2 regions of the Stenotrophomonas sp. GD03680 genome follow, and region 1 is predicted to be linked to the other one. Evidence: riboswitches for the same ligand, from Rfam matches in the RefSeq annotation. Region 1 holds a riboswitch; the other holds the start of a gene.

Region 1 (16,175 bases):
CAGGCCATCGGCGGCTGCGCCGCTGCCGATCCGTTTCAGCGTGGCGATGAAGGTGTTGGGGTCGGACGGGGACTGTTGGGGGGTCGCATCGGCGTCGTTGGCCGGCGCGCTGTCGGAATGCGGAGGGGGAAACTCGGGTGTGGTCATTGATGAGGCTCCGTGCAGGACAGACGGTAGCCGCCACGGATAAAGGTGGCGGGCGGTACATGGTTCGAAATCCGGTAGATGCCAAACCGGTGGACCCGAAGGTCCCCACGCACCGCCCGCCATGACCGGCAGACGGATTGCCAGCCGACGCCACGCAAGGTGACGTCGGCTGGCAAGCGCAAACACTCAGCATCAATCCGGGATTTCGAACCCGGCCACCTTTTGGGGTGGCACCGCATCTGTACCTGTGTCACTGCGCAACGCCAATGAGCCGAGTTGTATTCAACCCACGATGCTCGACGCTTTCAGCATCCTCGCACGCGGTTAAGCAGTCGCAGACGTTGATGGCGCAAGGGCCTCACGCGTTCGGGGAATTTGCGACACGAGTCGTGGTTGAGTGCATCAGGGCGCCGCGAAACTTGGACGATTGCGACAGCGCGGGCCAGAAGCAGGCATCGGCCCTCTACGACCGCCCGCGGTCACCCGCACCATGCCTCTCGTACCAGCCTTCAGTACGGTTCACGATACGAACGACCGACAACATCACCGGCACCTCGATCAGCACACCGACAACGGTGGCCAGTGCGGCGCCCGAATGCACACCGAAGAGCCCGACGGCGGTTGCGACCGCCAGCTCGAAGAAGTTGCTCGCGCCGATCAGCGCCGACGGGCCGGCCACGCAATGGGCGACGCCCAGACGACGGTTGAGCAGATAGGCCAGGCCCGAAGTGAAATAGACCTGGATCAGGATGGGCACGGCGATCAGCGCGATGACCAGCGGCTGCTCGACGATCTGCTGACCTTGAAAGCCGAACAGCAGCACCAGTGTCAGTAGAAGGGCCGACAGCGAAACCGGGCCGAGTCGGGTCAGCGCCAGCTGCAGACCGGCCTCGCCGCTGCGCGAAAGCATCCAGCGCCGCAGCAGGCTGGCAACACCGACAGGTGCCAGGATGTACAAACCCACTGACAGCAGCAGGGTGTCCCACGGAAAAGTGATCGCGGACATGCCGAGCAGCAATGCGACCACCGGCGCATAGGCCACCACCATGATCGCGTCGTTCAGCGCGACCTGGCTCAACGTGAAGTTCGCATCGCCGCGGCACAGGTTGCTCCACACGAACACCATCGCGGTGCAGGGCGCGGCTGCCAGCAGGATCAGGCCGGCGATATAGCTGTCGATCTGGCCGGCCGGCAGCCATTCCGCGAAGAGGTGACGCAGGAATACCCAGCCCAGCAGTGCCATCGAAAAGGGCTTGACCGCCCAGTTGATGAACAACGTTACGCCGATGCCTTTCCAGTGCTGCTGCAACTGGCGCATTGCGCCGTAGTCGACCTTCAGCAGCATCGGGATGATCATCAGCCAGATCAGTGCCGCGACCGGCAGGTTGACCTTGGCCACTTCGGCGGACGCCAGTGCCGCAAAGGCGCCGGGCAGGAGGTGTCCCAGCAGGGTACCGGCCGCGATGCACAGCGCGACCCACAGGGTGAGGTAGCGCTCGAACAGGCGCATGCGCGCGGGCGCCGTCACGGTGTGCTGTCGGTCGGCTGCAACCGGCCGATCTGATCCAGAGCGTTCTGCATTGCCTCGCGGTCGGACCACAACGATCCGGGCAGATCGATCAACGCACGCAGCCGCGATTTCACAATGGCATGCGCGCGTGCAAACGCGGCTGCTTTCTCGGCATCGCTGCCTGCAACTGCGGCCGGATCCGGCTGGCCCCAGTGGCTGCGAATGAAGTCGCCAAACACCACCGGGCAGGCGTCTGCCGCAGCCGAATCGCACACGGTGATCACCAGGTCCATGGGCGCAGCATCCACGAACTCATCCCACGATTTGCTGCGCAGCCCATCGATGGTGATTCCTTCGGCCTGCAGCTGTGCGAGTGCGAATGGGTTGACCTGGCCGGTGGGGTGGCTGCCTGCGCTGAATGCATTGAAACGTTCAGCGCCCCAGGCTCGCAGCGTGGCCTCGGCAAGGACGCTGCGGGCGCTGTTGCCGGTACAGAGGAACAGGACGTTGTGTGTCATGGTGCAGTCGTTGTGATGGCAGGAGGTTGGATCGGACTTCAGCACTTGCATGCGGGCGCAGTGGGCCCGCACTCCTCGCTCGGCGAACCCGCGCAGCAGTTGTGCGTGAGGTACTCGATCAAGCCGGTCATGGCGGCGAAGTTGGCGCGGTAACAGACATTGCGGCCCTGGCTCTCGTTCTCCACCAGGCCGGCCTGTACCAGCTCCTTCAGGTGGAAGCTGAGTGTGGCCGGTGGCACCTGCAGGGCCGCCGCGATGTCACCGGCCACGCGCCCCGCTGGACCGGCTTCCACCAGCAGGCGGAAGGCCGCCAGGCGGGTGGCGTGGCCCAACGCGGTGAGCGCGACGATTGCATTTGACGTTTCCATATTTCTAGAATAGTCGAATGAATAAGACGATCGCAAGTACCCAGCTGCCGAATCTGAGGGAAGCCTCGCTGCCCCAGCCCGACCCCAGCCTGCTCGCCGCGGGGAATCTGGGACCGCCCCGCATCCTGCTGCTCTACGGTTCGCTGAGGCCGCAGTCGTTCAGCCGCAAGCTGGCCCTGGAAGCCGAGCGGCTCCTGCAGTATCTGGGTTGCGAAACCCGGGTGTTCGATCCGCATGCGCTTCCGATGGTGGACAGCGTGGACAGGAGCCATCCCGAAGTGCAGCGGCTGCGCGCGTGGTCGCAGTGGTCTGAGGGGCAGGTGTGGGTCAGCCCGGAACGGCACGGTACCGTCACCGGCGTGTTCAAGAACCAGATCGACTGGCTGCCGCTGGAGGACGGCAGCGTGCGGCCCACGCAGGGCAGAACGTTGGCCGTGATGCAGGTGAGTGGCGGCTCCCAATCGTTCAACACCGTCAACACCCTGAGGGTGTTGGGGCGCTGGATGCGCATGCTGACCATCCCCAATCAGTCTTCGGTGGCCAAGGCCTGGCAGGAGTTCGATGAGGACGGACGAATGAAGCCCTCGCCATACTACGACCGGGTGGTGGATGTCATGGAGGAACTGGTGAAGTTCACCCTGTTGACGCGGGGCCGGGCGGACTACCTGGTGGATCGCTACAGCGAGCGCAAGGGCGACGCTGCAGCGGCAGTGCTGGCGCAGGCCGCAGGGGCGACGACCGCAGCCGGCACCGGGTGACGGCGCCGTGCGCCGCCTCCCGGGTACGCCAGCCTCAGCCCGCAGCCCCCATCCGAGTGCTCCCCTCAAGGCGAGCCGCCGACAGATACCGGCAGTAGCGGCCGATGAAGATGCCGGTGAAACCACCGGACAGCAGCAGGTAAGCAGCGCTGAAAGCTGCGTTGGCGCTCAGCGCGGGCGACACTGCGAGCGCCGTTTCGAAGCCATACTTCACCAGGAATGTGATCAGCAGCAGCGGCAGCAGGCTGTAATCCGCGCTGCGCCACAGCCGTCCCGTCGCACTGTTCATGGCTACACGCGCCCGGCGCAGCAACAGCCAACCCAGGCCCGTTCCTGCGCCGACGCCGACCAGCCACTCGCCCCAGGCCGACCACGATGCGCCGTAGCGGTGGCTGATGGACCACACCCCCCATGCCGCGAACACCGCCGGCACGATCGCCAGCGTAGGCAACGAGGTTTCGCCGGGCTTCATGGCCGCGATGCCCCGGGTGATGAGAAACACCATCAGCACCCAGACCCAGATCGGAGTATGCGAAAGGAGTTGCTGGAACAGGCTCATGACAGGTCCCCTTGGGTGAGTGCCGGCGCAGTGGTGCGGGGCGGTGACGCCTACTATTCGCGCCGGAGCCTTTCCGAACCAGTGACAGGTGTCAGCCGCCTGAAGGGACATGACGGGTAGGGTGAGGCGCGCAATCGCGAGATCGCCACGGGGGCCGGTATCACTGTGAGCGTGTGGTATACGTCTGGTGAAGAACGTTCAAACGCGAAGCTGAATAGGGGCGGCTGGAGATGGCGATTGAGACGACACCATATACGGTGCCTTCGCTCTGCGAGGGCAATGCGTGGTCGGTTCCGGATGCAGACCTCTTGGCAGTTCAGATCGCCATAGTCGCCTTAGGTCAAGCTGATCATTTGGCAGAAATACTGAAGGCTGCCGGAATTCCACAAGTGGAAGCAGACGATATCGCCAGGTCGGAGGCCGTTAAACTCGTCACTGCAAGCGCAGAAAGCCCCTACCACCGCGATGGCTGGTTCTTCCAAGTCATGTCCTGGATATGTGCTCATCGACTCAATGCAAACTCAGCTATCCGAACACCACATATGATTCTCGCCCACAAAGGGCTGGACGGCCTGCAAGTTGAGGCAGATGAGAACGGAATTAGCCATGTCGTAATCTTCGAAGACAAGGCGACAGAGCATCCTCGAGAAGTGATTCGAGATGAGGTGTGGCCAGAGTTTCGCGAGCTGGAGTCTGGATCCCGTCAGAACATGGTTGCTGCGGAAGTGGTTTCCCTACTCAAGAGTTCTGGCTATCCAAACGCCACCGATGCAGTAAAGAACATCATTTGGAGAGAAGCCAGAGTGTTCAAGGCATCGATTACGGTTGGAGACTATCATGCATCTCCGCGGGGATTGAGCTCACTCTTCATGGACTATGACGAAGCTGTCAAAGGCGACATGAGCCGACGCAGAGGAGACATCTTTCATGTCGCCGACCTGCGGGGTTGGATGGAAGAGCTAGCCGGAAAAGTCATCGCCAGTCTTGATTCAGGGGTTAAGAGTGTTTGATCGAGAGACGTTGGATCTAATAGCCTCCGCCCCCAGCCTTCAAGGGCTAGAGTCTCGAGACTTGGCGAAGGAGCTAACCGCGGCGTACACAAAGATCGTTGCCGCGCGAATTAGGCTCCGTAGTGGTGAAGAGGCTGACCACGGCATCGAAAGCCTAATTGACGAGATGCGAAGGCTTGCGTTCGTACAAGAGTCCTTGGTCTCCTTGGCTCCAGAGTCTGACACTAGGAGATCCGCTGCGTTTGTGGCCGGGACCGCGCATCATGTGGTTTTTCAAGCCGAGGCGCTCTCTGCGGAAGCGTCTACCAGTTCGGAGCTTAGGCTAGATGCTATACCGGCGGGCATCTCCTCTTCGCTGCTTTTTCTCATTGCGCAGGCTCATGCGGACGCAGTGGAGATGACCAAGACGATGGTTCCACCAGAGGGCTCCGACAGTGTAAGTTCGGTGCTCATCGACGCGCTTCGACGCCTCATCAGAGGTGACCTTGCGACAGTGGCCAGCATGAGCAACTCCACAAGAGGGTGGATGGAGAGCCCTTCACCTAGAATTGGCCTGGGCGCCACCGCTCTCTACGTCATGATATTGGACGGGGTCAGACTTCTTTCGAACGAGCTAATGGGAAGACCTGATCTTGCCAGGAGCAGCGATGAAGTTTTTGCACGTGTGGCCGAGCTATCCATTCGAACTACAGATTTGTCTAATTTCTCCAATGGATCCGTAGCCTCACAAAGCACTTACCCAGGGCCATTTCATCTAGCAACTTTGCTGTTGGGGGCCGGAAAAGAGCTCCGAGCATCCTCGCTCGTATCGATCAATCCGCCGTCAGGAGTTCCGGGGGACCGGTGGCGAGAAAAGATGGGTTTGATTGCAGGAAGTAGGCCCTATCTTTGGAAGAACCACCTGCAGGCAGTTCGTAGAGGCTATCTCGACAATGGAGTTTCATCCGTAGTCAGCTTTCCAACTGGCGCAGGCAAATCCACGCTATCTGAGCTAAAGATCGCAAGTGCGCTGCTGGCGAGCCGAAAGGTAGTATTCCTCGCGCCGACGCTTGCGCTGGTAGATCAGGTCGCCCGTTCTTTGGGGTCGGTCTTCCCATCTGGACAAATTCAGAGGGAACGGAGTTCGGATTCTGTTGAAGACATCGCCGACGAAGGGCTTCCCGAAATTTCCGTGATGACTCCTGAGCGCTGCTTGGCATTACTCGGATACGAGTCCGCTGCGTTCGCTGAAGTTGGTCTTCTGGTGTTCGACGAGTTCCACCTTATCCACTCTTCGGGAGTCGGCCGTGACAGGAGATCCATCGATGCGATGGTATGTCTACTGAACTTCACGCTTGCGGCCCCTACTGCAGATCTTCTGTTGATGTCCGCAATGGTCAGCAATGCTTCAGAAGTGGCGGCATGGGTTGAGAGCCTAACTAGCAGGTCATGCCTTGCACTGGATTTGAACTGGAAGCCCACTCGGCAGGTACGTGGTGTCGTGCTTTACCAAGCTACGGAGGTCGCATCGAGCCAAGCTATACTAGCCGCAGCAGCAGAGGCCAGAACAACGGCGGCACCTCCTGCCTCGGTAAAGCGCCAACTGCAGGTCAAGCCCTACGGCTTTATGGGGCTCCAGCAGACGTGGATGACCAATAATATAAGTGATTACCTCCTCGTTCCGCTGTTAGACAGAAATGTCAAGTTGGGTGCAGCTGGTACACGCACGTCGGACTGGTACCTTACCCCTAACTCTACTGAAGTTGCGGCAGAAGTTGCCATCGGTGCGGCTACACGCTCTGCAAGCGACACTCTGAAGACCCTGGTCTTTACCCAAACCATCCCATGGGCAGCCAGCATCGCAAAGAAGGTTTCAGATGCTCTCCCAGCACGAGCAATTGTATTGAATCAATCTGAGCGGCAGAGCTTTGACGCGGCACTCACCGAGCTGGGCGATCGTAGTGCTCTGTATGCTGACGTTGGCGAAGGCTTCGATCTGAGAAGTCTGGCCCTTACGCATCATGGCCTCCTACTTCCGCAGGAGAGGGCCCTTCACGAATCACTCTACAGGCGGCCAGATGGCGTTGATGTTGTCGTAGCGACGTCAACCCTGGCACAGGGGATGAACCTGCCAAGCCAAGTCGTCATCATCTCCAGTGATCAGAGATTCGACGCGGACTCTGAGCGAATGGGGACCCTGGAGGCCCATGAGCTACTGAACGCAGCAGGAAGGGCCGGGCGGGCGGGGGAAAATTCATTCGGCTTCGTCCTAGTTGTCCCCGGTAGGGTTATGCGTTTCGACGGTCAGTCCAACACTATCAGCCGTTATTGGAATCAGCTAAGGCAGGTCTTCTCTCAGAGCGACCAATGTTTGGCAGTTGAGGATCCGCTTGTTCGAGTGCTTGACCGGATGCATGAATCTACAGTCGAGTTGGATGAAACTGCCCGATACATGCTTCGAAGACTCCCAATTTCCTTTGATCGCGAGTCCTCTAGATCCGCTGTTCGCGAGTACCTTGGAAGAACGATGGGGGCCTTCTCATCAAGGGCCCGGGGGATCCAAGATTGGGTGGACTTGAGCTCCCAGGCGGTAGCTAGGTTCAGGGACGAATTCGGTGCTGAGCAAAATCCAGACTGGATAGACAAGTTGGCGGCTTCAACGGGAGTTGAGCCCGTTGTCATCAGGGGCTTGGAAAGCCATATGCAGAGGAGCTGCCCAGATGAGTTCGCGAATGTGAAAGAGTGGGTCGAATGGGTCTTTGGCTGGCTTGCAGAAGACCCCTCATTGGTTCCGCAGCTAGTGAGGAAGGGGAATCTTGAGGGGCTCTTTGAAAAAGACTTTGCGCGACTTAGCTCGGACCAAGAGAGAGGTCAGTGGGCTATACCCCGGCTTCAAGAGTTGTTGCTCATGTGGATGGAGGGCAAGTCACTTATAGAGATGGAGGTTTCACAGGCCATCGGAGCTAGTAGTGCTGGCAAGTGCAAGTGCTCGCGAATATTTGTCTTGAGGGTAGTTCCCGATCTGGCATTCATCTTTGGTCTTCCGGAGCAGTTAATTAGAGCGAAGCGGAGGACAGCTGCCGACGACGGCGAGTCTCCGGCTAGTGCTTCAAAGCTGTCTGCTTGTGTCAAGGAGGGTTACGCAGAAGTTGAACTTCTTGCGCTCTCTTATGTAAAAAATCTCTCTATGGTCCGTCGCGGGATTCATGAGCTCTGGACCGAAGTCAGGCCGATGGTACTTGCCCCAATACACCCGGAAAAGTGGGCTGAGACATTGGCTCGAGTGCGGTCGGCCCACCAAGTGTACGAAGTGCTGAGGTAGCCATGAGTAGTGAAGCAGGGCTGCTCGCGTCTCTCTATTGTGGCGACGTCCCTCTTGCCGATCTAACCCAACAGCTCGCCCTGACTGCAGGGCGGTGCTTTGACAGTTAGCCTGTTCTCACTGCCTTGGACGTCGATCTGACGGCGCGGCCTTAAGCGTAGCTCAGTACGGCGTACTCTCGATCCACGCTCCTCTTTCTGGTTTCGTTCATTGGCAGCTAAACGGGGGCCAGTGTGAAGCGACTTCAAGTAATGCTTGCCGCCTCTGTGCTTCTCGCCGCCTGCGGGCGCCGTGGCGACTACAACGACTACGAAGCTAACGCAGAAGCTGCCGCTGCCGCAGCAGAAGATGCAAGGCAAGCGACGTACGAAGAATACGGAGCCGACAGGGACGGCGCTGGGGCTGATCTCAGCAATGTTGATCCTTACGCCATAGAAGACAGCGGAAACTACACTTGCACGCTGGATTGCTCAGGTCATGAAGCCGGCTTTGCGTGGGCTCAGGCAAACGACGTCTCTGATGCGCTGGAGTGTGGCGGCACCTCTCAGTCCTTCATCGAAGGATGCGAAGCCTTCGTCGAAGATCGCCAGAAGTACGCCGATCTGCAAGCGCAAGAAGCCGCCTCACAAGCGGCTGATGCCACCGGCAATGAATCTGAGGAATACGAAAACGACGGTGGCCGCTTGCTCGACGGGCGCTACTAGCGCAGCCACCGACTAGCCCCCTTTTGGGCCGATCGATACTACTCGTCCGGCGTCCACCCGGCTGAGGGCGTCACTTTTCAGGTAGCTTTGGTGACTCGGCCATCCGATCACCGATGGCGTACGCTCGGCGCGTGACCGTCAAGCCTCGCCGTCAGGCCCCGCCAAGTTGGGCGAGCTTGGGACCAGCGAGCAGAGGACTCTGATCCAAGATCGCATTTGTCCCTATAGTCTGTGTAGGTGATTGCTCCCATAGTTTGTGCAATCGGCACGAACTATGGGGGCATGGCTACTGTCGACCAGCTCCAGAGTTCCCTGAACAGCAACTTCATTCATGTACCGGTCAGTTCAATATTCAGGGCTGATTTCGCCAACAAACGGATAATTCACACCTGTCGACCGCCTCTCCTCTCTCCCCCTCCCGGGAGGCGGTCGACGAAACCAAAATAATTAAAGGTGTGTCCCGATGAACAAGAATTCGCTGCTTGCCCTGGGTCTGCTGGCTGCCCTGCCGTTCGCTGCATCGGCTGCCGATGGCCTGTCGTACAACTACGTTGAAGGCGGCTACGTGAACACCGATGCCAAGGGCGGCGACGCCGATGGCTGGGGCGTGAAGGGCTCGGTGGCCGTCCACCCGAACTTCCACATCTTCGGCGACTACAGCGCGCAGGAAACCGACCGCTTCAAGAATGACGTCGACCAGTGGCGCCTGGGTGTCGGCTACAACTACGGCATCGCACCGAACACCGACCTGGTGGCCCGCGTGGCCTATCAGAAGTACGACGAGAAGCGCGGCCTGGACTTCAATGGCTACTCCACTGAAGTGGGCGTGCGCACCGCGTTCAACCCGTACCTGGAAGGCTACGCGCTGGCCGGCTACGAAGATTTCAGCAAGAAGCACGGCTACAACCCGGACGGCGAGTTCTACGGCCGTGTCGGTGCCACCGCCAAGTTCAACCAGAACTGGGGCCTGAGTGGCGAAGTGAAGCTGGCCAAGGCAGGCGACCGCGAGTGGTTCGTCGGCCCGCGCTTCACCTGGTAAGAAACGCTCTGTCGTTAGTGCGTGTAACTGGCGTGTGACTCTCTCTCTCTCCCGCACGCCATCGAAGCCCGGCCTAGCGCCGGGCTTCACTTTTCTGCGCCCCAAGCGGCAGGCGCGCGACTGAGAACCGCTCCGTCGCAGCGGAAGCCGTTCCGCTATGATCGCCCGCACATCGCTGCACCATGCGCGATGCGCCCGCCTCAAGCCCGCAGGAACTGCCGTGAATTCCCAGCCCGCACCGATCACCGCCCTCAATCACACGCTCGACAACGAGCCGCAGCAGATCACTGCGCCGCTGACCCACTCGGCCGCCTTCCTGGTGCTGAAGGTGAAGGATGATGCGGACTCGATCGCGAAGGTACGCGACGTGCTGGCCAGCACCGATGACCTGATCAAGAACACGGCCATCCGCGAGATCGAACGGACCTTCACCTGCAATGTGGCGATCGGCCACCGTGTGTGGCAGCCGCTGGTTGGCAGCACGCCGCCGCGCGAACTGCATCCGTTCCGCGAGATCAAGGGCGCCACCCACACCGCGGTGTCCACCCCGGGCGATCTGCTGTACCACATCCGGGCACGCACGATGGACCTGATCGTGGCGTTCGAGCGCAACCTGCTGATGGCGTTCGGCGATGCGGTGGAGACGGTCGATGAGGTGGCCGGCTTCCGCTATTTCGACGGCCGCGACCTGCTCGATTTCGTGGACGGCACGGCCAATCCGGAAGGCTTGTCGCTGCCGGAAGCCACGATCGTCGGTGACGAGGATCCGGCCCATGCCGGCGGTAGCTACGTGGTGGTGCAGAAGTACCTGCACAACCTCGACGCATGGCGCGCGCAGAAGACCGAGGTGCAGGAGGCGATCATCGGCCGCACCAAGCACGACAACACCGAGCTGGACGATGCGCCGGCCGACGCGCAGAAGTCGCACAAGACGCTGTGCACCATCGAGGACGCCGACGGCGAGCACGACATCCTGCGCGACAACATGCCCTTCGCCAATCCGGGGCGCGGTGAGTACGGTACGTACTTCATCGGCTACACGCGCCGCCTGTGGGTGATTGAGAAGATGCTCGAGCGCATGTTCATCGGCAACCCTGCGCCGCTGCATGACCGCATCCTGGACTTCTCTACCGCGATGACCGGCGTGACCTTCTTCGCGCCTTCGCGCAAGGTGCTGGCCGACCTGGGCGGGTAATGCCTGCCCGCCATCTGCCTGTCATCCGCGCCGCCGACGATGGAGCGCTGGACGACTGCATGAGGGTGCTGCCATGGAATCCGTACTTCGCGCCGACCGTCGCCGCTGGTGGCGACCGCTGGCATCGCTGATCGGCCTTCTGGCGCTGGGCGGCGCCGGGGCCGTCTCGGCCGATGAGGCTCCACCGCACTGGATGGCCTACGCCGCCACGGCAGGCAGTGAGCTGCAGCAGCGCCTGCAGCAGGAGCAGGACCCGAAGGTGCAGCGCGTGCTGGCCTGGCTGCAGGCGCACCCACAGGTGCCCACGCCGCTGCCGGTCAGCCTCTGGATCGCAGCCGATGGCCGCATCGCGAAACTGGAATTCGACAGTCTCGGCGATGCGCAGGCGGACGCGGATCTGGGCGCGACGCTGCAGTCGGCGCCGCTGTCGTCGGCGCCACCGGCCGACATGCGCCAGCCGTTGCGGTTGGGGCTGGTGCTGCAGCCGAAGTGAGGTGTACCGCGCGGCACTACCGCGCCGGCAGCAGCTCGCGCTCCCGCGCCGCCGCACTCCAGGCGCGCAGGCCGAATACCGCCAGCCCCAGGAAGAACACATACAGCGCGGCCGTGACGTGCAGCGACTTGAACAGGTACGCGCCCACATAGACCACGTCCACCCCGATCCACACCCACCAGCACGCCACATGGCGGCGCGCCTGCCACCACTGGCCGACCAGGCTCAGGGCGGTCAGCATCGCGTCCAGCCATGGCAGCGCGGCATCGGTGAAGGTGTGCATGACCGTGCCCAGCGCCACGCCACCGCACAGGCCGATGATCAGGTCACGCAGCAGTTTTCTGCGTGCCAGCGGCACAATGCGGATGCTGCCCTCATCGGCGGCGTGCTGGCGCCAGTTGATCCAGCCATAGACCAGGAAGCCGGCGAAGGCGACCTGCAGCAGCGTGTCGGAGTACAGCCTGGCCTCGGCGAACACCAGGCCGTACAGCGCCACCGACAGCAGGCCGACCGGCCACGCTGCCAGCCGCCGGCGCGCCATCAGCCATACGCCCAGCACGCTGCACAGCGCGGCGGTCCACTCGAGCACGGCGCCGCTCACAGCGCGAACGTCACCGACAGGCGTGCCTGTCGCGGTGCGCCGGGGAACAGGTAGTAGTCACCGCCGCTGCTGCCGGTGTCGCGCCAGTAGAAGCGGTTGAACACGTTGTCCACCGACAGGTTCCAGGTCACGGCGCGCTCATGCACGCGGTGGCGGAAGCGCAGGCCGGCATCGAACACCGAATAGTCCGGCGCGCGTACGCCGCCGTCGGCACGGGCCACATTGGCGGCGGCATAGCGCCAGCCACCGGTGACATCCAGGCCCTGCACGAACGGCAGTGCGTAGGCCAGATGCACACTGGCACGCACCTTCGGCACGTTCACCAGCTGATGGCCTTCCTGGCCCGGCGTGCCGGTATCGCGTGCACGCGCCTGCAGCACGCTGGCGCTGGCGACGATCTGCAGCGCATCGGTCAGCTGGCCGTTGGCGGTCAGCTCCAGGCCGGTATGGGTCTGCGTGCCGCGCTCGACGAAGGTGTAACCGGCATCGCTGTCATCCGGCATGGCGTACTGGTAGGGCTGCGAGATGCGGAACAGCGCGGCGCCCAGGGTGAGCGAGGCAGCTGGCACGTACTTGACGCCGGCTTCCAGCTGCCGTGACTGCACCGCCGGCAGGAAGGCATCGGCGTTGGAGGTCCAGAACGGTGCCTCCTGGCCCAGCGCAATGCCGCGCACATAACTGGCGTACGCATTGAGCTGGTCGGTGGCCTTCCATACCAGCGCGGTCTGCGGCAGGAAGCGCGACAGCCGGCTGTGCCGCTGCGGCGTGCCGCGCTTGTCGTACGCGCGCTCGTCCAGGCGGACGAAGCGGCCACCAGCCAGCCACTGCCAGTCATCGCCGAACTGTATGCGGTCCAGCGCGAACACGGCGGTCTGGCGGCTGTCCAGGCGCCGTGCGGACGGGCCGGGCATCAGCGGCGAGGGCTCGTACACCGGCACCTGCGTGTCGTGGATGTTGCTGCTGCCTACGTACTCGTTGACGCTCGGTCGCCTGTCCACCGTGCGGCGGAACGTGTCGGCGCCGACCGTCAGCTGGTGGCCGACGCTGCCAGTGTCGAAGCGGCCACGCAGCTCGGCACGTGCCTGCTGGTTGCGGCGCGTATCGTCCGGACTGCGGTAGTCGTAGATGTCGTAGTCGCCGTTGGGGGCGAAGTAGTTGCCGGGCACGCTGCCGTCAGCGCATGCGTCGGCGTAGTAGCAGCCATAGGCGAAGGCGACATTGTCGTCGATCACCGAGCGGCTGTGGCCCACCGACAGCCGCGACTGCCAGCGCTCGTTGAAGTCGTAGGTGTGTACGGCGGTGATGTTGGTGCTGGCGATCTCCACCGGGCGCTGCCACGGCTGATAGCCCAGCAGGTGCTCGCGGTCGACGCCACGAGGCAGCTCCCGTGCGCCCAGCAGCTGGTAACCGGACACCGAGCGCTGCGAACTGGTCTGGTAGTTGGCGTCCACTTCCAGCTTGCCGCGCTCACCGATCAGCCAGTCCGCTGCAAGCGAATAGAAGTTGCGGCGGCCGTCGGCGTGCTCGACGTAGGACTCGCTGCCCTCCCAGGCGGCATTGAGGCGGATGCCGAAACGCGGCGTGATCCAGTGGCCGACATCGACGGCGGCATAGCGCGAGCCTTCCGAATCGGTGCCAAGGGTAGCCGTGCGCACTTCGGCCGGGCGCTTGCCGATGTAGTTGATGATGCCGCCGGGTGCCATCACCCCCGCGGCGAGGCCGGCTTCACCCTTCAGGATCTCCACCGCCTGCACGTTCTCCAGCGCCAGCCGCTGTTCGCCGGCGATGGCCAGGCCGTTGAAGCGGTAGCCGGTGGCGGCATCGAGCGCGAAGCCGCGGATGGCGACGTTCTGGTAGTAGCCCACCGGCGCGTAGGCATCACCGAGCGAGGCGTCGTTGCTGGCCAGTTCGGACAACGAGCGCACCTGTCGACGGTCGAGGTAGTCGCGTTCGAGCACGTTCACCGAGGCCGGGGTGTCCTTCCAGGAGCCGGCGCCGAATGCACTGACCCGCGCGCTGTCGGCCGCCGGCCTGCCGGCCTGCACGCGGACCGCTGCCAGCTCGGTGGGCGAACGTTCGCCGCTGTCGGCTGCCAGGTCGGGGGAGGCTCCAGCCTCGCTGGCATGCAGTGGCAGCGCGGCACAGAGGGCGAGAGCGAGCAGGGTGGGACGCAGGCAGCGGTTCATTCGATTCGTCTTCGGACAACAGGGGAGACGAAGCGACGGCGCGCAGGTGCACCGGCCCGGAACGGGGGTGTGGTTGCGGCTCAAAGCTCCCTACGCCGGTGCAAACCGGATCAGGTTCCAAGGGACTCTCTCAGCCTGCAGATCCAGGCACCCCCGCTTCAGGCCGCTATTTCACTACAGATGGCAGGGATTTGCGAGCCGATGCCCTTCAGGCGGCGGCATGCAGCGCCTGCAGCAGGGCCTGGCCGGGTGCGCTGGCGAACCACGCGGCATGGCCCAGCATGAAGGGATACCAGGCGACATCGGCGTTCGCCGTCGAGCCGGTGATGCCTTCGAAGTACTCCACTTCGGACAGTGCGAAGTCGAAGTGGACCATCGGCAGCAGGTCCGCCAGCAGGTGCAGGCGGGTGGCCGACAACGGCAGCACTTCGCGGTAGCCGTCGAGCAGCGCCAGCGCGATGTCGATGCGCACCGCCTCATGGCCCCGCTCCAGCTCCAGCCAGGCCACGGCATTGCGCTCGATCGCGGTGGCCAGGTCGAACAGCGCGCTGGTGGGTGAGGCGAGGCCGAAATCCAGCACGGTGCTGACGTCGTCGCCGCGCCACAGCAGGTTTGAGACATGCCAGTCGTTGTGCGCCCACAGCGGCGGCTCGGCGGGCAGGCGCGCGGCCAGGCCGGCATGCCAGGGCAGGACGTCGCGGCGCAGCTGCGCCTGCCACGGAATCCGTGCCAGGTAGCGCGCCAGTCCCGGGCGGTCGGGAAGACCCGCTTCCAGCGCGCCGATGGGGTCGGCGGCGCGGATCAGCTCGTCGCGTGCCACCAGGACATGCGTGCTGCGCTGCGGGGCGTGGTAGCTGGCGGCGGCCTGATGCAGCCGGGCCAGCATGCGTCCGGCAGAACGCGCCCGTGCGATGTCCGTCAGCAGCGTCCAGGAGGCGGCGTCGCGGTACAGATCGTCACCCACCCCCGGTGAATGCAGTTCATAGGTCCAAGGCCCATGCTCGATGGCGCTGTCGCCTCCGGCGGTGGGCAGAACCTTCACCACCGGCACGCCGGCAGCGTCCAGATGGGCGATGAAGCGGTGTTCCTCCTGCAGGCAGGCGGCACTGCGCACGCTGCGGTGGTGGCGCTTGATGAACACCCGGCCGCGGGTACCCTCGACCAGCGCGGCGGCCGACAACGGCCGGGGGCTGTGCCAACGCAGGGCGCTGTCCGCGTCCAGCACCGGATAACGGCGGGCCAGCCAGGCAACCTCGGCTGCATCGATCGCGGGCCAGTCGGCAGCGACCTCATCGTTGTTGAGGCCCTGCACGCGGTGGGCGGTGGAGGTCATGCGGGGGCCGGGGGCAAAGGAGTCATCCAGGGCTGCGCATTCAACGCCATGGACGGCCCGGACGCAAACGGGCGGGTCATCGACCCGCCCGTTTGCCGGTGATGCCGGGCAGTGCCGGCGAGGGTTACCAGCCGCGGTGGCGACCGCGGTCGTGGTAGTAGCGGCGGTCGCTGTCGCGCCAGCGGCGGTCATGACCGCGGTCCCGATAGCCATAGCCCCGGTCGTAGCCGCGCTGGTAGCCGCGGTCGTAGCGGCGGTCATAACGACGGTCGTGGCGGTCCGGGGTGGTCCGGGGTGGTCAGGTTGCCGATCGCGCCGCCGGCCACGGCACCGCCGACGGTGGCGGCCGGATCGCCATTGGAGATCAGGTGGCCGGCGACGCCGCCCACCACCGCACCGACGACGGTGCGCTTGTCCTTCCTCGACATGGCGCTGGCGTCGCTGACCACGGCG
Region 2 (16,175 bases), on a different contig from region 1:
CCGAGCAGATGCACTGCATCGGCGACACTGGCCTGCTCAAGCAGCAGTTCGCCCTGGCGCCACGCACCCACGCTGTCGGCAGCGACATCGCTAAGGCGGACGACGCCGGACGCGGAACCGTACTGCGCACGCTGCCCCGCCTGCAGATAGGTCCAGCCACTGTCGGCCGGGGCGGCCACGCGCACCCTGCCCTGCCCGACCTGGGTTTCAACCGCTTCCTCGACCCGCGACACGGAGAATGCCGTGGAGATGTCTTCAACCACGCCGTTGCCTGCGGCCACGCTGAAGCGCCGCTGCGGATCGGCGACCACCTCGAACCAGGCGCGGCCACGCAGCAGATCGACCCGCCGAGTGCCCGCATCGAAGTGCACGGCGATCGCGCTGTCCGCGTCGAGCACCGCACGGCTGCCGTCGGGCAACTGCACATGCTGGACGCTCTGGCGGCTGCGGTGGTCCGCCTGCAAGCGCAGGGACGCCTCGGGCCAGACCATCAGCATCGCCAGGGCGGCAGCGGCAGCCGTCATCCAGCGCAGCCGCTGACGCCGGCGCCGCACCGCAGACGCGACAGCCGGCCGGGGGCCGAGGCTGCGCCACAGCGTGCGCTGCTGCTCGAAGGCGTGGCGATGGCCCGGTTGCGCCAGCCACTCTTCGAATTCGCACATGCCAGCATCGGTGATGTCGCCCGATGCCAGCCATGCGATCCAGCGCATGGCCTGTTCGGCCACGACGTCTTCGCAGGCGGCGGGAGAAGAAGTGTTCGGCGGGCTCATTGGCTGGCGGACAGGAATATTCACGCGCGGGGAGAGGGAACTGGACCGCAGGTACAGTCCAGCCATCAAGACGTTTGAGCCAGCCCCATCCCCAAGCGCGTCCGCTCAGCGGCCGCTGCGGGCCCAGGCCAGGCGCTGCAACGCGGCGCGGATGTGGTTCTCCACGGTGGTGACCGACACGCCAAGATGACGCGCGATCTCGGCCTGGGTCAGGCCCTGCAGCCGATTGAGCCGGAAGATGGTGCGGGTCGGCTCCGGCAGGTGGCTGGCCGCATCGAGGACACGCTGCAGCTCATCCTGCGCCATCACCTGCTCTTCGGTGGACGTGGACGTAGCCTCGTCCGGTCCCCACAGGTAGTGATCGGCCAACAGGCGGTTGCGGCGCGTCGACTCGCGTCCATGATCGGTCGCCAGGTTGGCTGCCAGGCGGTACAGATAGGCCCTGGGATTGTCGATCAACGGGGCGTTGCCCACCCCGCGGGCCTTGAACCAGACAGCCTGGATCACGTCCTCCGCACCCGGGTCGCCCCCCAGGATGCGCTGCACCCGGCGCAGCAGCGCCGGCCGCTCTCGGATCAGCAGTTCGGTGAGGGTGGCGGCATTGGATGGCATGCGCGGAGCCGGTACGACGGGAGGGCGCCGCGCATGCTACACCGTCAATGCGAATCAGTCACGTTCTCATTTGAGGCGATCACAGGCACCCGATCAGCCCTTCGTGAATCGAAATGCGGCTGCCCGGCGGCGTCACATGGATCGCACGGTCGGGCGGGGCCTGCTCCAGCGCACGCAGGAAGTCCTCAAGCCGTGTTCCCGTCGCCACGGGCAGTGGACAGGCGAAACTGCGCAGGTCGACATCGATCCGTCCATCATCAGCCACCGTGGTGGCGCTGCCGGCGAAGGTCCAGATGCAGCTCTGGATGGCGCCGCTCGCCGCATGCACAGAGCAGCGCAACCGCATCGGCAGCAGATTGCTGTATTCGCCTTCGCAGAAGGTGTCACCGCAGACGTGGTCAAAGCTCTGCCGCAGCGACCGTTCGACCGCCAGGAAGCGTTGCCACCCAGCCGCCTGGCTGGGGACCAGGCGTGCATCCACATAGGCCGGCGCAGCGTGTGCCGCGCCGGCCAGCCCCATCAGGCCTGCAAGAACAACCCTCTTCAGCGCGCGCATCAGGCGGCCCCCCCGGCATTGCCCGGCCGCCCCAGGCAGGTCGGCAGTGTGTCGAAGACCGTCACATCGGTTCCGGGGAAGGGCTCGAACGCGCCCTCCTCCTGCTCCAGCGTCGCGTGGAACACCTCCACCGGAATCCCCTCCCCAAGGGTGACGGGGCAGATCCAGCGCGCATTGTCCACCTGCACTTCGCCGCGGACCGGTTCGACCCGCAGCTCGCTGGCCACGATGCCCCAGGCGCAGTGGCGTACGGTACCGGCGTCGGCCTGAACGGCGCAGCGGAACGTCAGTACCCGGTAGTTGCTGTACTCACCTTCGCAGAAGGTGTCGGCGCAGATGCCGTCGAACTCGCGCACCAGCGACGCCTGCAACCGGTGGAAGCGGTCCCAGTTGGCTTGGGGCGAGGGGTAGTCGACAAGGTCGACATGGCTGGCGTGTGCCAGCGCCGGCAGGGTTGCGAACAACAGGAACGTGCCGCAGCAGCGGGTTGTCCAGGACATGGCGGATATCTCCCAGGGAACGAGCCAGCAGCCTGCGCCGGCCGGCCTTCCGGGCCCATCGGGCAAGGCGGGCGCCGCAGGTCGTCCACCTGCGCAGCGGCCTGTAGGGGTCGCCCCACCTGCACAGCGGCCTGCAAAGGCATAAAATGGAGGGCTATCCGCCTACATCCCCACCTGGAGCACGACCATGGGTCTGGAACTCGTCTCGCCCGGCAAGAACCCGCCGGAAGAAATCAACGTCATCATCGAGATCCCGAAGGACTCGGAGCCGGTGAAGTACGAAGTGGACAAGGAAACCGGCGCGATCTTCGTCGACCGCATCCTGTCGACCCCGATGCGCTACCCGTGCAACTACGGCTACGTGCCCAGCACCCTGTGCGGCGACGGCGATCCGGCCGACGTGCTGGTGGTGCTGCCGCTGCCGCTGGTGCCGGGCTCGGTGGTGCGCTGCCGCCCGGTCGGCGTGCTGAAGATGAGCGATGAGGCTGGCAGCGACGAGAAGATCCTGGCCGTGCCGGTCGCCAAGATCTTCAGCGGCTATGCCCACGTGGAGGACATCGAGCAGGTCTCCAGCCACTGGCTGGAGCGCATCGGCCACTTCTTCGAGCACTACAAGGACCTCGAAAAGGGCAAGTGGGTCAAGCTCGACGGCTGGGGCGGCGCGGCGGAAGCCAAGCAGATCCTGGTCGAAGCGCACGCGCGCTACCTGGAAGGCAGCAAGGCCTGATCCTGAACCGCGTCGCTCCGGTGTGTCCTGCCGGAGCGATGCGGGTCACGTTTCAACACCACGGCACAGCACTCCGGGTGCTGTATTAGGTAAATTGCGTCACTTCACACGTCGTCGACATCCAGCGTCGAGACAGCCAGGGGATTGTGTCGTGCGTATTCTGCTTGTTGGAGATGCAGCCAGCCTGCCGGCCGAGCTGACCGAATTCATTGCCGATCTTGGGGAAGACTGGCAGCCGTTGACCGCCGCCGACGGCCACACCGCGATGACGGCAGTGGCGACGCAGGGCGTGGACGCGGTGATCGTCTGCCCGCAGCTGCCGGACCTCAATGCCACCACCTTGCTGGGGCAGATCCGGACACTGCGCCCGGAAACCATCCGTATCGCCCTGGTCGATGCCCAGCACGGCAACCGGCCACCACCGGCGCGCCTGATCGGCGTTGCCCACCGCTTCCTGCCGCTGCCACTGGCGCCGGAAGTGCTGCTGGAGGCCTTGACCAGCCTGGAAGAGCTGCGCGAGGTGCTGGACAGCCCGCGCCTGCGTGATGCCATCGGCCGCATCGAGAAGCTGCCTTCGCCGCCACACCTGTACCTGAGCCTGACCCAGGCCCTGGAACACGATGACGATACCGACAGCGCCGACGTGGCCAAACTGGTCGCCGCCGATCCTGCCATCGCCGCGAAAGTCCTGCAGCTGTCCAACTCGGCCTTCTTCAGCCAGGGCCGCACCATCGCCGATCTGCGCACGGCGGTCACCCGACTGGGCCTGTCCACCCTGCGCGACCTGGTCCTGGCAAGCGAGGTGTTCTCGGCACCGACGCTGTCTGCGGCCGAACGCAACTCGCTGCAGCAGCGCGCCCTGCTCGCCTCGCGCCTGGCCGCCCGCCTGCTGCCCGATTCCAGTGCGGAACTGGGTGCCACCGCGGCGCTGCTGGCTGACATCGGCCTGCTGTTGCCGGGCGTCCGCAACGAGCGCAGCGAGCCTGCGCTGGCCGGCGACCTCCGTCCCGGGCACGCCGAAGCCGGCGCCTACCTGCTGGGGCTGTGGGGCCTGCCGATGCCGATCATCGAAGCGGTGGCGTTCCACCTGCAGCCGCAACGCGCCACGACCCGCAGTTTCTGGGTGACCGGCGCGGTGCACGTGGCGCTGGCGCTGGTCAACGGCGATCCCGTTGACGAGGACTATCTGCAGCGCGCAGGCGTACTCAATCGATTGCCGCAGTGGCGTGAGCATGCCAATGCACTGATGGGGCTGACACCCACTGACGCCTGAGCAGCACGCAGGCGACTGCCGTCACCTCGCATGAGGGCGCGTCCAACGGACGCGCCCTTTTTTCTCTCTCAGCGCTGCGGACAGGCGTCCAGCACGCACAGACGCCATTGACGCTCGCACAGGGCCGGGGCGCTGCCTTTGGCCAGGCACTCCAGCCGGAGTTGCTCGCAGTACACACCGCCGCCGCAGACGATGATGTTCTGTGCGGACAGCGAGCCCACCAGCGTTGCATAGATCAGGACGGCGGCCGATACCTGGCGGAAAAGCGTGCGCTTCATATCCATCTCCCAGTGTCCGGTATTGGACGCACCTACTGTGCTGAATGCGACAAGAGCAGACAGTGACCGCACTCACTTTCCCGACCTGATCAGAATTCCCTTACAGAAACGAAAAGGGCGGACCTTGCGGTCCGCCCTCCTCGTTCTGCTATCGCACTTCGATGGATCAGAAGCGCTGGGTGTACTTCATGTACAGGAAGCGACCCACGTCGAAGCCGCCGTAGTAGGCGAAGCTCGAGTTCGGCTGGGTGAACATGATCGGACCCTTGTGGTCGAACACGTTGTTGGCGCCCAGCGCGATGGTGGCATCCCACGGTGCCTTCCAGCTGACCTGCAGGTCGTGGAAGGTGTTGGAGCCGGTCTTGCGCAGCGGCGACTTCTCACCGTTCTGGTAGCGGTCGGCGTCGTCGCACGGACGGTTGGCCACGCAGGCTTCGTTCATGCCCGAGTAGTAACGCGCGGTGTACGCCACGCCGAAGTCACCCTTCGACCAGGTCAGGCCCAGGTTCGAACGCACGCGGAACAGGCCCGGCTCACCGACACGGCCGATGGTGATGTTGTCACCGTCAGCGTTCTGGCCCTGCTCGTCGTACTTGGCCAGGTAGCTCGTCTGCCAGTCGATCGCGAACTGGCCGATGGCCAGCTCCGGCAGGCGGTACTTGATGCCCAGGTCGTAGCCCTGGGTTTCCATCTGGCCGAGGTTGGCCAGGCCGTAGGTCATGCCGTTGATGTGGCCATCGCCTGCACGGGTGTGCGCGGCGCAACGCGAAGCATCGCCCAGCACGTAGCAGTCACGCAGGATGCGGTCGACGCTGTCAGCGATGATCATGTCGCTGATTTCGTACTTGTACCAGTCCAGCGAGATGTCCAGGCCCTGCACCCAGCGCGGGCTCCAGACCAGGCCGACGGTGGTGCTCTTGGAGGTTTCCGGGGTCAGGTTCGGGTTGGCACCCGAGATGAACTGGTCCGGCGTCGCACACGGGGTCGAGGTGCACGGAATCAGGCCCTGGCCCAGCTGGGTGTAACCGACCGGGACGCCCGCCGCCGAGCAGGCCGCGTTGCCGTTGACCGAACCCGGCGCGGTGATGCCGCACGGATCGGTGTACGACTCGAAGCTGCTGCTCAGGCCACCGTACAGGTTGTCGATGGTCGGAGCACGGAAGCCCTCAGCCCAGGTACCGCGAACCAGCAGCTCGTCCAGCGGACGCCAGGTGAAGCCGAACTTCGAGTTCAGGGTGTCGCCGAAGTTGCTGTAATCCGAGTAACGGGTCGCAGCATTCAGGGTCAGCTCCTTGGCAAACGGCATGTCCGCCAGGACCGGCACGTTCAGTTCCAGGTAGACCTCGTCCAGCGAGTACTCACCCTGGGTGGTCTGCGCGCCCAGGCCGGTGGACTGGCCCGACTGTGCGAAGGCATCCGGCGAGAAGCGGCCTTCTTCCTTGCGGTGCTCGACGCCCACGGCGAAGCCCAGGTCACCGGCCGGCAGGGTCACGATCGAACCCGACAGGTTGGCGGTGAAGCTGGTGGTCTTGGTCAGACCGGTATCGGTGAAGTACGGGAACAGGAAGTCCTGGGTGGCCTGGTCGGCCAGCGAACCGGCACCGGCAACGCCGAACGGCAGCAGCGGGTTCCACGGACGGCAGCCGCTGGTGGCGAGCGGATCGGACATGCTGGTGCCGCAGCGGGCGACGCCATCAGCACCGATGAACGAAGCGCCCAGCGCCTGTTCCGATGCGATCAGGCTCATGTCGCCGTGACCACGCTTGGTGGTTTCGTTGCGGTTCCACAGCGCGCCGACGTCCCAGTCGAAGGTCTTGCCGGCGAAGTCGAAGAAGCCGCTGATGCTCGGGGCGAAGCGCAGGGTCTTGACCTGGCTTTCGGTGGTGCGCGGCACTTCCCACAGACGGCGGCGGAAGGTCAGGTCTTCACCGGTCGGGTTGAACGCGCTGTCGGCCGACAGCGGGGTGTCGAAGGATGCCGACTGGTACGGATAGCCTGCGATCTGCTGGGTGGTGTTGCGCTCGTTGTAGAGCACGTCAGCGTTGAACGAGATCGCGTCGGTGAAGTCGTAGTTGCCGTTGACGTACAGCGACTTACGCTCGATACCGGTCTGCACCATCATCTGCTGGTTGGCATTGACGGCGTCAGCGGAGGTTTCCAGACGGTAGTCGGCGCGGTTGGCCGGGTTGCCGCCATCACGCAGGGTGTACCAGCGCTGGTCGCTCGGGCCGACATAGCCCGGCTCGCCCTGCTTCAGGTTCGGGGTGACGCACGGGTCGCAGAAGCCACCCTTCTGGTTGATCGGGCTGGCGCCCGAACCCGGGTAGTTCGGGCCGGCGTTGCCGTCACGGCTGAACCAACGGTCCTTCGCCCACACCGGATCCTGCTTGGAGTACTCGGCGGACATGGTGACACCGCCGCGCTCGCCCATGCTGCCGAGGGTGAACGAATAGGTTTCGGTGTCGCCGTCGCCCTTGCCGTACTGACCGACATAGACGCTGGCTTCAGCGCCGTCGAAGCGCTTGCGGGTGATCACGTTGACCACGGCCGCGATGGCGTCCGAACCGTAGATGGCCGAGGCGCCGTCCTTCAGGATCTCAATGCGCTCGATGGCGGCCATCGGGATCTGGCTCAGATCCTGGTAGCCGGCGGTGGTCGCGCCCAGGCGCTTGCCGTTCATCAGCACCAGGGTGCGCTGCGCGCCCAGGTTGCGGATGTCGACGTAGTAGCCACCGACGTTTTCGCCCGAAGCCAGCGACTCCGAACGGGAGATGGCCGGGGAGCCGGCCGAGGTCAGGTTCTGCAGGACGTCGGCAACCGAGGTGTAGCCCTGCTTTTCCAGGTTCTCACGGCTCAGGGTGACGATCGGCTGCTGGGTTTCAACGGCAGCGCCGCGGATGCGCGAGCCGGTGACCGAAATGCGGTCCAGGTCGGTGGTGCCCTTTGCTTCCGGTGCTTCCTGTGCGGAAGCGAAGGCGGGCGCCAGCGCCAGCGCAATGCCGGCCGGCAGCAGGCCGAACCGCACTGCGGGGTTACGAACGTTCATCAATCTCTCCAAGGTACGTGTTAGCAGCGTGTTAAAACACCCCAGCACGTTACGATTGCGTTGCAGCGCTGTATTTGCGCGAACCAACCAGAGACTTTGCGGATTGTGGCGGGAGCAAGCCGCCGTTTTCCCTGAAGCGCGAAGCGGACTGCCCGTAGCGGGCGCGGAACGCCCGGGCGAAGCTGCAGCAGTTGTCGAAACCACTGGCCGCGGCGACCTCTCCCACCATCATGTCGGTGTCGCGCAGCAGGTCGGCGGCGCGCTCCAGGCGCAGCCGTGCCGAAAGCGACTGCGGGCTTTCTTCATACAGGCTCTGGAACGTCTTGGAGAGATACCAGCTGGAGAAGTTGGTCAGCTCGGCCAGTTCGCCGATGCGTACGACGCGGTGGCTGTTGCCTTCCAGATAGAGGCGGGCGCGCTGCATGCGACCGAACACCTGGCGCTTGCGGCTGCGCGAACGGCCAGGGCAGCGCTGCACGTTGTCGGCCAATCCACGCTGCAGGCCGGCCAGATGCAGCAGCAGCGGGCGCAGGTGCTGCGCCGGGTGGCCACTGGCCAAGGCATCACGCCACAGGCGCAGCGCGACGCGAGCGTCACTGCGGCCCATCCGGCCGCGGCCCGCGTACAGGCCGCAGTCGGCCATTTCCGCCAGCACACGCAGCGCTTCCACGTTCAGGTTCAGGCCGATGCACAGCCCGTTGCGCCCTGCCTGCACCAGCGGGCGCGATTCCTTCTCGAACGCGATCCATTCGCCGTGGCGCAGGCGGAAGCGCCCCTCCTTGGCCTCCACCCAGGAGCTGCCGCGCACCTGCATCCACACGGTGAAGCTGCTGCCCGCGGTCTGCAGGCTGCCGAGCCGGGCCACGCCCAGACAGGTCGGCACGACGTCATCGAGTGCCTTGTCCAGGGAGACGGATTGGCCACGATCGGCCAGTGAGAGTTGACGCATGGTGCACCACGGATTTGCCAAGTACAGGCCTCCGTTTTGCCCAATCAGGCGGCACCGCGTCAGGAAAGACCGACGAGATCGCCACGAATTCGCGGCGAGATCCCGACGAAAAAATTACGAAGGCCCATTTCCCTTGAACATCAACATCTTGGAGAAGGCCGGGAACAGCGCTGGCGCCTTTTCGGGCAGCCGCATCACGCCGATGTCGGCGCCATCACTGACTGCCAGAGCGACAAACAGGGCCGTCCCGTCTGCGCTGGCACTGAGTCCGTTGCTCGCGCTCAAGCGCTGCGCGTCCAGGCAGCGCCCGGCATCCTCCTGCCCGGCGGCGATGCGGACGAGGATGGTGCTGCAGCGGGTGGAACTGCCGAGATAGCCGATGCTGTCGTGGCCGGTAACCGTCCACGAGCGGTAGCGCCAGCGGCTGGGTTTGTCCTCGCTGATCTGCCGCACGCTGTCCGGGGACAGCGCCGCGTCCGCCGCCCACAACCCCTCCGCCGCCAGGCGGGTGAACAGCACCCGACGGCCTGCGCGGTCGAAGCGGACCTGGGAGACGCCGTCGATGCTCGCCAGCCGCCGCCAGGGTTGGGTGCTGCGATCGAACAGACTGAGCCGCGTACGCTGGTCGGCATCACGTTCGACCACCAGCAGCTGCTCGGGCGTGGCGCCATACAGCGCCTGCAGCGGTTGTTCGGCGGGCACAGGCAGCGGTTGCAGACGCTCGTCGCGGGGGGCGATCTCGTAGACCACCGCGCGACCGTGTGCATCGCGCCCAACCACCAGAAGTTGCCGGCTGTCGGCCGACCAATCGGGGGCCTGCCGTGCTTCCGGGCGCAGGCCCTCGATCGGCCGCAGCGAATCGGGGCGTTGCATGTCCGCCCACCAGAGAGCGAAGCTGCCCGAGCGGTCAGAGGTGAATACCAGCTGGCGACCGTCCGGTGCTGCCATCGGTTGACCGTCGCGGCCGCTGGACGCAAACAGGCGCTCCGGTTCACCGCCCTGCATCGGCACCTTGAACACGCCGAACTGTGCACGGCGATGGACGAAGGCCAGCATGCCGCCATGCCGCGATACCGCCGGCCACTGCGCATCGTCCAGTCCGGCATCACGCAGCGTGCGCCGCTCGATGTCGAGGTAATAGAGCCGCACCTCGCTGTCGACCCGGCGGCCGAACACGATGGTGCGGCCGTCGCCAAGCCAGGCCCATCCGCGCAGCTCGGCCGACTCGCTGGTCAGCTGCTCCGGCGTGCCACCCGCGGCAGGAACCCGCCACAGGTCGCCCATCTGCGGGTTGCGCACGAACACCAGCCATTTGCCGTCCGGCGAATAGCGCGGCGCGTAATCGAAATCGTCCTGATCGACGGCGTACTGCAGCGGCTGCCACTGTCCGCTGGCCAGATCGAGTACTCGGATACCGCGGTGGGCATAGCGGCCCACCATGCTGCCGAATACCAGGCCGCGCCCGTCGGGTGTCCAGTCGAAGCTGAGCAGCTCGGTGCCATCGCAGCGCGTGGCCTGACGCAACGCGCCGCCGGTCGCACTGGCGATCAGCACCTGACAACCCCCATCGGCGGAGAAGCGGGCAAAGGCGATGTCGCGTCCATCCGGCGACCAGTTCGGGAAGCGATCAACCGCACCCTCAGGAGGAACAAGCAGCTGCCGCGCCGGCGCGTTGCCGGACGTCTGTACCTTGATCGCACCGCCGCCCAGGCCATCCTCGCTGGCACCTTCGTAGGCCACCTGCGAACCATCCGGCGACAGCGTGGGATAGGTTTCGAAGCCTGCGGTGGCGGTGATCAGCCGATAGGGCCGCTGCGGGCTGCCGATCACCCGCGTGCCGTTCTCCACCGCCGCCTCCACCGGAGAGCTGGCCGGCGCACGGCGCAGCAGCAGGACCGTCATCACCAGCAGTGCGGCCAGCATCAACAGGCCCAGCACCAGCAGCAATCGACGTCGCAGGTAGCGCCAGCGACGGCGTCGCATGTCCTCCGGGGCTGGCGTGTGCACTTCCACGACCGCGTTGGAATCGCCAGCCGCGCCTTCGGCATCGACCGCCAGTTCCGCTTCGGGCTCGGGCATGGCCTGCACCGGCACGCGCAGGCGGTAGCCGGTCTTGGCGATCGTCTCGATATACGCCTGGCCGTTGTCATCGTCGTTGGCGAAGGCTTTGCGCAGCTGGGTGACCGCCTGCGTCAGCACATCGTTGGTGGGCAGCGTATCGGGCCACACCTCGGCGAACAGTTCTTCGCGGGTGACCACGCGCCCGGGTTGCCGCAGCAGCACACGCAGCACGCCCAGCGCCTTCGGCGTCAGCCGGCGCGGGCGACGCGCGCCGGCAACTTCGACCTCTCGCGAGGACAAAGTGACGACACATTCGCCAATCCGGATCCGATCAGATTCGGTGGGCTGGATTTCGCTGCGGTTCATTTTTTGCTAAACAGTAGAGACAGTTTCCGGGCAGTGTTCGCCTTCGATACCGTCCCCAACGGGGAACAGCGAAAAGCCAGACTCCGCACAAAGCATCGGCGCATACCGCAAAAACAATGGAGCGCGCGAATACTAGCCTATGCCGGTTACCTCGCCTATCGCGTGGTCGACATCAGGCTCTCTCTCGCCGACGCATTCACATAACTTCGCACCATCATTCGCGCCCTTTCGGGCGCGAAATTTTTATCTGCCATTCATTTTCAGAACCGCCGCAGCATGGTCAATCCGACCAGCCGCGAAACCACCAAAGCCACGTACATCACGCCTGAGAACTGCTCCAGCATGACCAGTGCGCGTGCCTGCGGATGCAGCGGCACGACATCGCTGAGGCCGACCCCGGACAGCAAGCTGAAGCTCAGATAAAGCAGCTCCATCCAGCTTCGCTGAGGTCCCTCGCTGCTGCCCTGGAAACTGCCCGGATACCACTGTTGGCACACCCCAAATGCGAAGGCGAATGCCCACGCGAGCAAGGTGAAGGTGGCGCCGGCGGCGAACAGTTCGTCGCGGGTGACTTTGTGGTCCTGCAGCATGTAGGCGATCAGGGCGCCGGCCGTATAGAAGTAGAGCAGGCTCTCCAGCAGCTGCGCGGTGGTCACCAGCGCGGCGCGGTCCAGCAGCGCGCCGGCGATGGAGAACACCACCGCCGGAATCGCCAGCAGCAGTGCCAGCCATGTACCCAACGGGCTGCGCTGGACCACCCACAACGCCAGGCCCAGCACCGCCATTCCAAACATGCCCAATGCGGCGCGGCCGGCGGCCGTGTCGTCCAGCGCGGGATACAGCATCACCGCCAGCAGCTGCGCGCCCAGCAGCCACGCGGACGGATGGCGGCGGGCGATGGCCAGCCAGCGGGTGGTCACGGCAACAGGCATGGCGTCCCTTCCCCGGAAAGATGGGCGGAGGATAACGGGATGCGCGTGAGGCGCGCGATGCAGCGCCGCCGGGGCACGCCCGGCGACGCCAGTCCGATCAGCCCTGCTGGTAGACCTCCGCGCCCGCAGCGCGGAACTGCTCGGACTTCTCCTTCATTCCGGCCTCGGCGTACTCCCGCACGTCCTGGGTGATCTTCATCGAGCAGAAGTGCGGCCCGCACATCGAGCAGAAGTGCGCCAGCTTGTGCGCGTCCTTGGGCAGCGTCTCGTCATGGAATTCCTTTGCCTTCTCCGGGTCCAGCCCGAGGTGGAACTGGTCTTCCCAACGGAACTCGAAGCGCGCCTTGCTCAATGCGTTGTCGCGGACCTGCGCGCCCGGATGCCCCTTGGCCAGGTCGGCCGCATGTGCGGCGATGCGATAGGCCATGATGCCGTCGCGCACATCCTGGCGGTTGGGCAGGCCAAGGTGTTCCTTCGGCGTCACGTAGCAGAGCATCGCGGTGCCGAACCAACCGATCATCGCTGCGCCGATGGCACTGGTGATGTGGTCATAGCCGGGCGCGATGTCCGTGGTCAGCGGCCCCAGCGTATAGAACGGAGCCTCACCACATTCGCGCAGCTGCTTGTCCATGTTTTCCTTGATCAGCTGCATCGGCACGTGCCCGGGACCTTCGATCATCGTCTGCACATCATGCTTCCATGCGATCTTCGTCAGCTCGCCCAGCGTTTCCAGCTCGCCGAACTGCGCCGCGTCGTTGGCGTCTGCGATGCAGCCCGGGCGCAGCCCATCGCCCAGCGAGAAGGTCACGTCGTAGGCCTTCATGATTTCGCAGATGTCCTCGAAGTGCGTGTAGAGGAAATTCTCCTTGTGATGGGCCAGGCACCACTTGGCCATGATCGAGCCGCCGCGACTGACGATGCCGGTCACCCGCTTGGCGGTCAGCGGCACGTAGCGCAGCAGCACGCCGGCATGGATGGTGAAGTAGTCCACGCCCTGTTCGGCCTGTTCGATCAACGTGTCGCGGAAGATCTCCCAGGTCAGTGCCTCGGCACGGCCATCGACCTTCTCCAGGGCCTGATAGATCGGCACCGTGCCGATCGCCACCGGCGAGTTGCGGATGATCCACTCGCGGGTCTCGTGGATGTGCTTTCCGGTGGACAGGTCCATCACCGTATCGCCCCCCCAGCGGATCGCCCACACCAGCTTCTCCACTTCCTCGGCAATGCCGGATGACACCGCGCTGTTGCCGATGTTGGCGTTGATCTTGGTCAGGAAGTTGCGGCCGATGATCATCGGCTCGCTTTCCGGATGGTTGATGTTGTTGGGCAGCACCGCCCGGCCACGGGCGATTTCGTCGCGGACGAACTCCGGGGTGATGATCTTCTGGATGGATGCGCCGAAGGCTTCGCCCGGATGCTGCTGCAGCAGGCCTGCATCGCGGATCGCGTCCAGCCGCTGGTTCTCGCGGATGGCGACGAATTCCATCTCCGGCGTGATGATGCCGCGGCGCGCATAGTGCATCTGGGTGACATTGCCACCCGCACGGGCGCGGCGCGGCAGGCTGCGGGCCGGGAAGCGCACCGCATCGAGCTTCGGGTCGTGCTCGCGATCGCGGCCGAAGGAAGAGCTCAGGCCATCAAGCTGTTCGGTGTCACCCCGCGCTTCGACCCAGGCACGGCGCAGGGCCGGCAAGCCCGCGGACAGGTCGATGCGCACGTCAGGATCGGTGTAGGGGCCGGAGGTGTCATACACCGTGACCGGCGCGTTCTCTTCGCCGCCGAACAGGGTCGGCGTGCGGCTCAGTGCGATCTCGCGCATCGGCACGCGCAGGTCCGGGCGCGAGCCGGTGACATGGATCTTGCGCGAGCCGGGAATCGGCCGGGTCACGGATTCGGAGAGTTGCTGGGCCTGTTGCTGCAGGGCGGAGAGCTGTGCGTTCATCGGGCATCGTCCAGGAGGGTCAGGGACGAAGCGGCGGCGCACTGCCCCCGCACGCGGACGGCCCTTGGGCCGCGTCCGGGTTCGGTTGCATTGCAAAGCTTCCCTACGCCGGTATGAGCCGGATCAGGTTCCAAGGGACTGTCTCAACCGTGGCCGATGGCCGCGGTACCCCCGCTTCTTGCCGGCATTAGACCATAGAAGTCCTGCAACAGGGCGAGCCTACAGGGCAGCTGCGCGTCACGCGACATTGATGAATTAACGCAACCATGACGTCGCGTTCAGTAACGTGCACGCGCATCGTGTCGCTGCGACCGATGACGCATCGCCGCCATCGCGGCCCCTGCCCGGCTCGCGCTCGAGTGCCGCCGGCCCCTCGCTGCAAGCATTTGCTCGCTCCCTCAATCCCTTTGATCGGAGAAGCTCCTTCATGGTGTTTCGTGTTTCCATCGCACTGGTCCTGTTGCTGGTGCTGCTTGCCGGCGTAGCACCCGGTCCCTTCAACGCCGTGGTGCAGAGCATCCTCGGCGAACTCATCCGCGGCATCGGCTGGCTGTACCTGCTGGTGGTGTTCCTGGCGCTGGTGTTCCTGATGTACCTGGCGTTCGGCCGCTTCGGCAACCTGCGCATCGGTGGCGAAGACGCCGAACCCGAATTCTCGCGGGCCAGCTGGATGTCGATGCTGTTCGCCGCCGGCATGGGCATCGGCCTGGTGTTCTGGGGGGCGGCCGAGCCGATCTCCCACTTCAGCAAGCCGCCGGAAGGACTGGCACCGGAAAGCATGGACGCCGCACGTGCAGCGATGCGCTATGCGTTCTTCCACTGGGGCCTGCATCCGTGGGCGATCTACGCGCTGATCGGTCTGGCAATGGCGTGGTTCCAGTTCAACCGCAACGGCCGCGGGCTGGTCAGCGACATGCTGCAGCCGATCATCGGTCATCATCATCGGGGCTGGATCGGACGGATTGTCAACATTGCCGCGGTGGTGGCCACGGCAATCGGTGTGGCCACCACGTTGGGCTTCGGCACCATCCAGATCGCAGCCGGCATGCAGCGCGTGTTCGGCGTGCATGCCGGTGTGCCGCTGCAGCTGACCATCATCGCCGTCGCCTTCGTGTTGTACATGGCCTCCACCCTCAGCGGCGTGGAGCGCGGCGTGAAATGGCTGTCGAACTTCAACCTGGCACTGGCCGCCCTGCTGCTGGCACTGGTCCTGGTGCTCGGGCCGACCGGCGCGATCTTCAATACCTTCACCACGACGCTGGGGTCCTACCTGAACCAGCTGGTGACGATGAGCCTGCGCATGTCACCGTTCTCCTCCAGTACGTGGGTCGCCGACTGGACGATCTTCTACTGGGCCTGGTGGATTTCCTGGGCACCGTTCGTGGGTTCGTTCATCGCGCGCATCTCGCGTGGCCGCAGCGTGCGCGAGTTCGTGGTGGGCGTGGTACTGGCGCCGACGCTGCTGGGCTTCTTCTGGTTCTCGGTGTTCGGTGGCACCGCGATCTGGTCGCAGATCTTCGGCCATGCAGACCTGGTACAGGCGCTGGGCAATGGCTATGAGACCGTACTGTTCACCCTGTTCGACAGCATGCCGCTGCCATTGCTGCTGTCGTGCATCGCGCTGGTTCTGCTGATGATCTTCTTCGTGACCTCGGCTGACTCGGCGGTGCTGGTGCTGGCCAGCATGTCCACCGACGAGGCAGGCGACCCGCCCGCCAAGCGCAAGCTGGCCTGGGGTGTGGGCATCGCACTGATCGCAGGTGCGTTGCTGCTGGCCGGTGGCCTCGACGCGCTGCAGGGCATGATCACGATCTCGGCACTGCCATTCGCGCTGCTGATGGTGCTGGTGATGGTCTCGCTGTACCGGGTACTGGACCAGGAGTACACGCGGGAGCGGCGGCAGGCACAGCGCCAGCGGCACATGATCGATGCGTGGATCGCGCGCGAAATGGCGGCACAGGAAGAAACCCAGGCCGAAGCAGCGCGCGCGCAGGATTCGGATTGAGGGTGTTCGGCAGCCTGCGCCGGAAAAACACGAAGGGGTCGGATCCGTTTCCTCTGGAAGACGGATCCGACCCCAACCCACAGCGCGCGGCTGTTGCTGTTGCTTTTGATCTTCTTCTTTCTCTTCCGTGGCTGACGCGCACGGAAATTGTCGGGGGG

The links. A riboswitch is a leader RNA that binds a small molecule or an ion and turns the genes downstream of it on or off. The one in region 1 is predicted to bind thiamine pyrophosphate.
Positions count from the first base shown of each region.
Region 2: it holds a riboswitch for thiamine pyrophosphate, as region 1 does, so the genes downstream of both, thiC (phosphomethylpyrimidine synthase ThiC) here and N5J29_RS05255 (TonB-dependent siderophore receptor) in region 1, are expected to answer to the same signal.

Region 1 is NZ_JAOCKC010000003.1:200,879-217,053, forward strand. Features, by position in the region: gene N5J29_RS05190 (hypothetical protein) at 1-147, opposite strand, end outside; gene arsB (ACR3 family arsenite efflux transporter) at 611-1,657, opposite strand; gene N5J29_RS05200 (arsenate reductase ArsC) at 1,672-2,175, opposite strand; gene N5J29_RS05205 (metalloregulator ArsR/SmtB family transcription factor) at 2,214-2,543, opposite strand; gene arsH (arsenical resistance protein ArsH) at 2,561-3,301, shown strand; gene N5J29_RS05215 (DUF6622 family protein) at 3,336-3,860, opposite strand; gene N5J29_RS05220 (hypothetical protein) at 4,091-4,870, shown strand; gene N5J29_RS05225 (DEAD/DEAH box helicase) at 4,932-8,171, shown strand; gene N5J29_RS05230 (hypothetical protein) at 8,423-8,875, shown strand; gene N5J29_RS05235 (Ax21 family protein) at 9,339-9,914, shown strand; gene N5J29_RS05240 (Dyp-type peroxidase) at 10,135-11,109, shown strand; gene N5J29_RS05245 (hypothetical protein) at 11,183-11,602, shown strand; gene pnuC (nicotinamide riboside transporter PnuC) at 11,619-12,191, opposite strand; gene N5J29_RS05255 (TonB-dependent siderophore receptor) at 12,200-14,389, opposite strand; TPP riboswitch at 14,460-14,554, opposite strand; gene N5J29_RS05260 (phosphotransferase) at 14,598-15,722, opposite strand; gene N5J29_RS05265 (glycine zipper 2TM domain-containing protein) at 15,980-16,175, opposite strand, start outside.
Region 2 is NZ_JAOCKC010000022.1:74-16,248, reverse strand. Features, by position in the region: gene N5J29_RS16310 (FecR domain-containing protein) at 1-770, opposite strand, end outside; gene N5J29_RS16305 (RNA polymerase sigma factor) at 876-1,382, opposite strand; gene N5J29_RS16300 (hypothetical protein) at 1,462-1,938, opposite strand; gene N5J29_RS16295 (hypothetical protein) at 1,938-2,438, opposite strand; gene ppa (inorganic diphosphatase) at 2,626-3,165, shown strand; gene N5J29_RS16285 (HDOD domain-containing protein) at 3,317-4,438, shown strand; gene N5J29_RS16280 (hypothetical protein) at 4,507-4,716, opposite strand; gene N5J29_RS16275 (TonB-dependent receptor) at 4,883-7,762, opposite strand; gene N5J29_RS16270 (helix-turn-helix transcriptional regulator) at 7,812-8,711, opposite strand; gene N5J29_RS16265 (winged helix-turn-helix domain-containing protein) at 8,826-11,138, opposite strand; gene N5J29_RS16260 (ion channel) at 11,399-12,070, opposite strand; gene thiC (phosphomethylpyrimidine synthase ThiC) at 12,168-14,012, opposite strand; TPP riboswitch at 14,095-14,195, opposite strand; gene N5J29_RS16250 (BCCT family transporter) at 14,440-16,017, shown strand; partial or broken gene N5J29_RS16245 (hypothetical protein) at 16,014-16,175, shown strand, end outside.